3 regions of the Bradyrhizobium sp. SZCCHNGR1005 genome follow, and region 1 is predicted to be linked to each of the others. Evidence: predicted binding sites of a transcription regulator. Region 1 holds the regulator's gene; each other region holds the start of a gene.
What was found. The regulator PhoB, encoded in region 1, activates phosphate uptake and scavenging genes when phosphate is short. The targets are predictions, from matches to a motif close to TGTCATNNANCTGTCAT.
Positions count from the first base shown of each region.

Region 1 (2,263 bases):
CATATTGTAGCGTTTTTCGCATCGAGTACGACATCTCGTGCAGCAGGTCTGATCCTTAAGAGTTCGGTGGTTCGGCGTACACGTCCGGGCGCGCATCTCGCGCCCGGCGAGGGCTAAGGGATTCTGCGAGCAGGGATTTTCGTGAGTTTGGCACCGCAGCGCTGTCCCGAAACTGGCCAGCGAAACGCGAAGGGAAAGGTGCGATGACGGTATTGACCTGGTCAGACGATCGCGTCGAGCAGTTGAAAAAGCTCTGGGAGGCCGGACTGTCGGCCAGCCAGATCGCAGCGGAGCTCGGAAATGTGACGCGCAACGCCGTGATCGGCAAGGTCCACAGGCTCGGCCTCTCCGGCCGTGCCAAGAGCCCTGCCGCCGCCGCTCCGCGTCAGCGCAAGGCCCGCCCCGCTCAGCCGATGATGCGGGTGGCCCGCCCGGTGGCGCGCGGCAACACCGCGCTCGCCCAGGTGTTCGAGGTCGAGACGGAGCCCGATCCGATCACCTTCGACAATGTGGTGCCGATGAACCAGCGGCTGTCGCTGCTCGAGCTCCGCGAAGGCACCTGCCACTGGCCGGTCGGCGATCCCGCCAGCGCGGACTTCTTCTTCTGCGGCGGCAAGGCGCTGAACGGCCTGCCCTATTGCGCGCAGCATTCGCGCATCGCCTATCAGCCCGCGGCCGATCGCCGTCGTCACCCCGGCAAGAGCCCGGCACGCTGATCTGTTGCGCATCTTGGACGCGCTGTTAGCTCAGCCATCAGCTGTCGTCCCCGCGAACGCGGGGACCCATAACCACCGGCGGGCGTGGTTATGATGGATGTTAGCTACAGCTGCAGCTCTATCATCAGCATTTGCGGTTATGGGTACCGGCGTTCGCCGGGATGACGGCGGCGCACGTTGCAAGCGCGCTTGTCATGACAAAAAAGGCGGAGCCGAAGCTCCGCCTTTGATCGGGTGCTGTTTGTCGCTGCGCGATCGCCCTCAGCTCACGATTCCGCCTTCGCAAAGCGGTCGTCGAGCGCATAGCCCGCGCCACGCACGGTGCGGATCGGATCCTGTTCGCGTCCCGGATTGAGCAGCTTGCGCAAGCGTCCGATGTGCACGTCCACCGTACGCTCGTCGATGTAGATGTCGCGGCCCCAGACGCTGTCGAGCAGCTGCTCGCGGCTGAACACGCGGCCCGGATGTTCCAGGAAGAACTCGAGCAGCCGATATTCGGTCGGCCCGAGATCGATCGGCCGGCCGGAGCGGGCGACGCGGCGCTTCTCGCGATCGAGCTCGATGTCGCCATAGGCGAGCACGGTGGCGAGCCGTTCGGGGCTCGCGCGACGGAGCAGACCCTTCACGCGGGCCAACAGCTCGGGCACCGAGAACGGCTTGACGATGTAATCGTCCGCCCCGGTGGCGAGCCCGCGGACCCGCTCGCTCTCCTCACCGCGCGCCGTCAGCATGATGATCGGCAGCTGCTTGGTCTCGGGCCGGGCGCGCAGGCGCCGGCACAGCTCGATGCCGGACAGCCCCGGCAGCATCCAGTCCAGCACCACGAGATCGGGCACCCGTTCCTTCAGTCGCGTGTCGGCGTCGTCGCCGCGCGCAACCGTCTCGACCTCGTAACCTTCGGTCTCGAGATTGTAGCGCAGCAGCGTCGTCAGCGCTTCCTCGTCTTCCACAACCAGAATGCGCGCACTCATCGCTCAGCTTCTCTCTCAGTTTCCGGGGGCGGTGGCCGCGAAGGACGTCATGTCGCCCTTCGGACGCTTGTCGATCATCGGCTGGCCTTCGATCATGTAGAACACGGTTTCCGCGATGTTGGTCGCATGATCGCCGATCCGTTCGATGTTCTTGGCGCAGAACATCAGGTGAATGCAGAACGAGATGTTGCGGGGATCTTCCATCATGTAGGTGAGCAGCTCGCGGAACAGCGAGGTGCAGATGGCGTCGACCTCCTCGTCGCCCTTCCACACCGTCATCGCCGCCGGCAGATCGTGGGCGGCATAGGCGTCGAGCACCGACTTGACCTGCGACTGCACCAGGTCGGTCATGTGCTCCAAACCGCGGATCAGCTTCAAGGGATGGAAATCGCTCTCCAGCGCGGCGACGCGCTTGCCGATGTTCTTGGCGAGGTCGCCGATCCGCTCGAGGTCGGTCGCAACCCGCATCGCGCCGACGATCTCGCGCAGGTCCACCGCCATCGGCTGCCGGCGGGCGATGGTGAGCACCGCGCGCTCCTCGATCAGCCGCTGCAGACTGTCGATCTCGGCGTCCGT
Region 1 covers NZ_JAUEZC010000006.1:49,157-51,419, reverse strand. Annotated here, with positions in the region: gene QXZ85_RS23950 (GcrA family cell cycle regulator) at 204-716, shown strand; gene phoB (phosphate regulon transcriptional regulator PhoB) at 983-1,687, opposite strand; gene phoU (phosphate signaling complex protein PhoU) at 1,703-2,263, opposite strand, start outside.

Region 2 (2,263 bases), on a different contig from region 1:
CGCGCGGCCGGCGGTAGCGCGTTGCACGAGGTTCGCTTCGGTCTGATACCGCAAGTGCTGCCCGTGATTGCGGGGCAGGTGCTCTATTTCATCGAATCCAACACCCGCTCGGCAACGATCATCGGCATCGTCGGCGCCGGCGGCATCGGTTTGCAGCTTGCGGAGCAGATCCGCGTGCTGGAATGGCAGAAGGTTTCGTTCCTGATCTTGATGATCCTGGTGGCGGTCGCCGCAATCGACTGGATCTCAGGTAAGCTGCGCTTCGCCATCATCGGACGGCGCGCGATCGCGTAGATGGTCAGCTCGCGATCTCGAAGGTGACGCGTTCGGCGGCAAACCTCGAGCGCTTGGTGATCAGCGGCGTGCCGTCCGCGTCAATATCGGTGCTATCGACGACCAGCACCGGACGCCCCAACGCGAGGTCAAGCCGTGCCGCGTCGCTGGCCTCAGCGATGGCGGCGGTGATCCGCGTCGAACCGCGGCGATAGTCGCGGATACCGTAATGAGAGAGCAGGGCAGTCATCGAGCGGGTCGAGGCGAATATCCGGGCTGCATCGGGAAAGCGTTCCGCCGACAGCCAGGAGGTGCTGAGGCAGATCGGGATCTTGTCAGCCAAACGCAGCGCCTCGATTCGCACCAAGGGCGCGCCGGTCCTGAGCTTGAGCTCGCGCGCGAGTTCGCGTGAGGCTGGCTCCTGCGAGGCTGCGATCAACTGGCCGAGCGGCTCGCGGCCTCCGGCGCCGACGTTCTCCGAGAAGCGCGTGCGCGAGCTGAGCGGGTAGGCGAGGCGCGGAGCCTCGACATAGGTGCCGCTGCCACGCGCCGCCCGCACCAGGCCGCGTTCGGCCAAGGCTGCGAGCGCTCGCCGCACGGTGTGGCGGTTCACCCGATAGATCTCCGCGATCTCGGTTTCGCCGGGCAGCCGCGTGCCGGCGGCAAAGCGCCCTTCGGCGATATCGCGTTCGATCCCGTCCGCCACCTGGCGCCACAGGGCCACCCCGGAAACTGCATCCTGCATGCTCATCGCTGGGTTCCGCCGGAGGTCGTGAAAATCACAGGCATGTCATGAAACGGTCATTGCCGGCCGTTATCAAGTTGTCTACTATCATAGACAACTTAGATCCGGCAAGGCCGAGAAGACCAAGACTGATAAGACGATGAGCGCAGAGGCGATGAAGGACAGACGCAAAGCCGCGATGCGGGTACTGGCGCACGTGCCGGCAGCTGAGATTGCCGAGCGCCTGCAGCCGATCGCACTGCCGCCGCATGCGGAGCTGCGCACGCCTGAGAGCGGGCTGGTGATGGTGCGTGGCCGTGCCGGCGGCGATGGTGCGCCCTTCAATCTCGGCGAAGCTACGGTGTCGCGCGCGGCGGTACGCCTTGCCAGCGGCGAAGTCGGGTTCGGCTACGTGCTCGGGCGCGACGGTAAGAAGGCGCGCCTGGTCGCACTGTGCGATGCGCTGATCCAAGCGGACGCCTATGCCGACGCTGTCGAAACCCAGGTGGTCGCACCGTTGCGCGAACGCGTGCGCGCAGAGCGGCAGCAGAGCGCACGCGAAGCGGCGGCGACGAAGGTCGAGTTCTACACGATGGTGCGCGGCGAGGGTTGAATGATGGGCATGGTCTCAGATCTTCCGGCGGGCTTTGCCGATCCGGTCATCGCGGCGCAGTCGACCTTCCGTGCCGTTATGGAGGCGATGGCCCGGCCGGGCAGCATTCAGCGCGTCACCGTCGACGTCGGCGTGCCGACCGGCCTGACGCGCGCCGCTGCTGCGATCGCCCTGACCTTGTTCGATCATGACACGCCGGTCTGGCTCGATCCGAAATTGGCGGCGGCGCCTGATATTGCGGCTTGGCTCAAATTCCACGCCGGAGCGCCGGTTGTTGCCGCAGTCGCGAATGCCGCTTTTGCGCTGGTCACGGACGGCGCATCGCTACCCGGCTTTGAGTCGTTTGCACTCGGTAGCGGGGAATATCCGGATCGCTCGACGACGCTGGTCCTGCAGGCCGAGAATTTGGGCGAGGGGCGTCATTACACGTTGCGCGGTCCCGGCATCGACGGCACGGCAAGGCTGCGTGCCAAGATCGAGCCGGAGGATTTGTTCGATCGGCTTGCGATCAACGAAACACTGTTTCCGCGCGGTATCGATGTCGTGCTGGTCCATGATGATAGCATGGTGGCGATCCCACGTACGACGCGGCTGGTCGCGGCGGGAGGTTAATGCATGTATGTGGCGGTCAAAGGCGGCGAACGCGCCATCGA
Region 2 covers NZ_JAUEZC010000003.1:347,117-349,379, reverse strand. Annotated here, with positions in the region: gene phnE (phosphonate ABC transporter, permease protein PhnE) at 1-294, shown strand, start outside; gene phnF (phosphonate metabolism transcriptional regulator PhnF) at 299-1,024, opposite strand; gene phnG (phosphonate C-P lyase system protein PhnG) at 1,158-1,610, shown strand; gene phnH (phosphonate C-P lyase system protein PhnH) at 1,614-2,222, shown strand; gene QXZ85_RS13895 (carbon-phosphorus lyase complex subunit PhnI) at 2,226-2,263, shown strand, end outside.
Region 2: phnF (phosphonate metabolism transcriptional regulator PhnF) is a predicted target of PhoB. The motif match lies at 1,062-1,078, and genes of this name have one in related genera.

Region 3 (2,263 bases), on a different contig from region 1:
CCGTCGAGATAGCGCTCGCGCCCGGTGTCGCCGTGCCGCAGCAGATCGATCCGCATCAGCTGTCGCGGCCCGACACCGCGGCTTCGGCAAAAGTCGCCATCTCGTTATGAAGCGCGCATGCCAGCCGCAGCAGGGGCAACGCAGTCGCCGCCCCCGAGGCTTCGCCGAGCCGCAGATCGAGATCGATCAGCGGCCGCGCACCGAGTGCGTCCAGCACGACGCGGTGGCCCAGTTCGGCCGAACGATGCGAGAAGAGGAGCCATGGCCGACACGACGGATTGAGCTTCACGGCAGCAAGGGCGGCGACCGAGACGATGAAGCCGTCGATCAGAACCGGCACGCCCATTCGTGCAGCAGCAATGATCGCGCCGGTCATTGCGACGATCTCGAGCCCACCGACCGCGGCGAGCACGGTCTCCACGGGGGTGCCAACTTCCAGTCCATGCAATGCGAGCGCGTCGGCAATCACGCGCGCCTTTCGCGCGCGCCCTTCCCCATCCAGCCCGGTGCCGCTCCCGACGATTTCAGCCGCGGGCCATCCCAGGAGCGCAGCCGCAATCGCCGAGGCGGAGGTCGTATTGCCGATCCCCATCTCACCGAGAATCACCAGCTGCGGCTTGGGCTCCGCCTGGCGCGCGATTGCGCGCTGCCCGCAGGCGAGCGCAAAAGCCACCTCCTCGGATGTCAGAGCCGTCTCGACGCCGAAATCGCGGGTCCCGCGCCGTGGCTTATCGACGATCACACCCGGTATCGGCTGATCGCCCAACGTACCGGCGTCGACGACTTCGAGCGGACAACCGAGCGTGCGCGCCAGCACCGAGATTGCCGCCCCGCCACCGGCGAAGTTGTGCAACATCTGGACGGTGACCTCGGGCGGATAGGCCGATACGCCGCGGGCCGCGATGCCATGATCGCCAGCGAACAGGATGATCGGCGCCCGCTCCGCCACCGGCCTGTCGGTGGCCTGGAGCGCCGCCAACTCCACTGCGATCTCCTCCAGTCGTCCGAGCGCGCCGAGCGGCTTGGTCAATTGCGCCTGCCGCGCCAGCGCCGACTGGCGGTGACGCTCCGAGGTGGCCGGGCATTCAAGGCTGATCCATTCAGGTAACACACTGAGATCCTTGGCACAGATTCGAACTGGCTCGATTGCCATCGAGCCGGCGGCGTGACAAGCAGCGTCCTACCGTTGATTTGAACGCGCTGGCCCTGACGACACTCTACACTGTCATTGAACTGTCATGGAATGTACCGACAGCTGGCCTCCGACCCAAACTTGGCAGACCCGCATGGACTATTTCCGACGCTTCACCTTCCTGTTCGCCGCTCCGGTCTTTGAGCCCGACGACCTCGCGGGCGTCCGTTTCAACCAGATCATCGAAGAGATCCAGCGTTCCGGGTTCGAGGTGGTGCGGGCCCGCAAGCTCGAAGACGCCGAGATCGCCGTGCAGACCGATGCCGCGATCGGCTGCATGGTGGTCGATTGGGGCAAGAAGGGTCTCGAGGGCAAGACCATGGCTCTGATCAACCTGATGCGCCGGCGCGGCCTCGATTTTCCGATCATCCTCCTGATCCGGCGCAAGCGGTTCGAGGATCTGCCGGTCGAGGTGCTCGACTTCATCGACGGCTATGTGTTCCTGTCGGAGGAAACGCCGCCCTTCATCGCCAAGAACCTGATCAGCCGGCTCAAGCAATATGCCGAGACGTTGAAGACGCCGTTCTTCGGCACGCTCGTCGACTATGCCGAGGAAGGCAATCAGCTCTGGACCTGCCCCGGGCACAATGGCGGCGTGTTCTACAGCCGCAGCCCGATCGGCCGGATCTTCGTCGAGCATCTCGGCGAAGCCGTGTTCCGCGACGACCTCGACAATTCCGTCCTCGACCTCGGCGACCTCCTGACCCATGAGGGACCGGCGCTGCGGGCGCAGAAGGAAGCGGCGCAGATCTTCGGCGCCGAAAAGACCTATTTCGTGCTGAACGGCACCTCCACCTCGAACAAGGTGGTGCTGGGAGCGCTGGTCACCGACGGCGACCTCGTGCTGTTCGACCGGAACAATCACAAGGCCGCCCACCATGGCGCGCTGCTGATCTCCGGCGGCATCCCGATTTATGTCCCGACGGTCCGCAATGCCTGGGGCCTGATCGGCCCGATGCGCTGGGACCTGCTCGACGAGGAGCATCTGCGCCAGCAGATCCGCAACAACCCGCTGGTCAAGGACCCCGACGCCTGGCGCAGGGAGCGCCCGTTCCGCGTCGCCGTGGTCGA
Region 3 covers NZ_JAUEZC010000005.1:354,107-356,369, forward strand. Annotated here, with positions in the region: gene QXZ85_RS23355 (histidine phosphatase family protein) at 1-56, opposite strand, end outside; gene cobT (nicotinate-nucleotide--dimethylbenzimidazole phosphoribosyltransferase) at 56-1,111, opposite strand; gene QXZ85_RS23365 (Orn/Lys/Arg decarboxylase N-terminal domain-containing protein) at 1,287-2,263, shown strand, end outside.
Region 3: QXZ85_RS23365 (Orn/Lys/Arg decarboxylase N-terminal domain-containing protein) is a predicted target of PhoB. The motif match lies at 1,224-1,240, and genes of this name have one in related genera.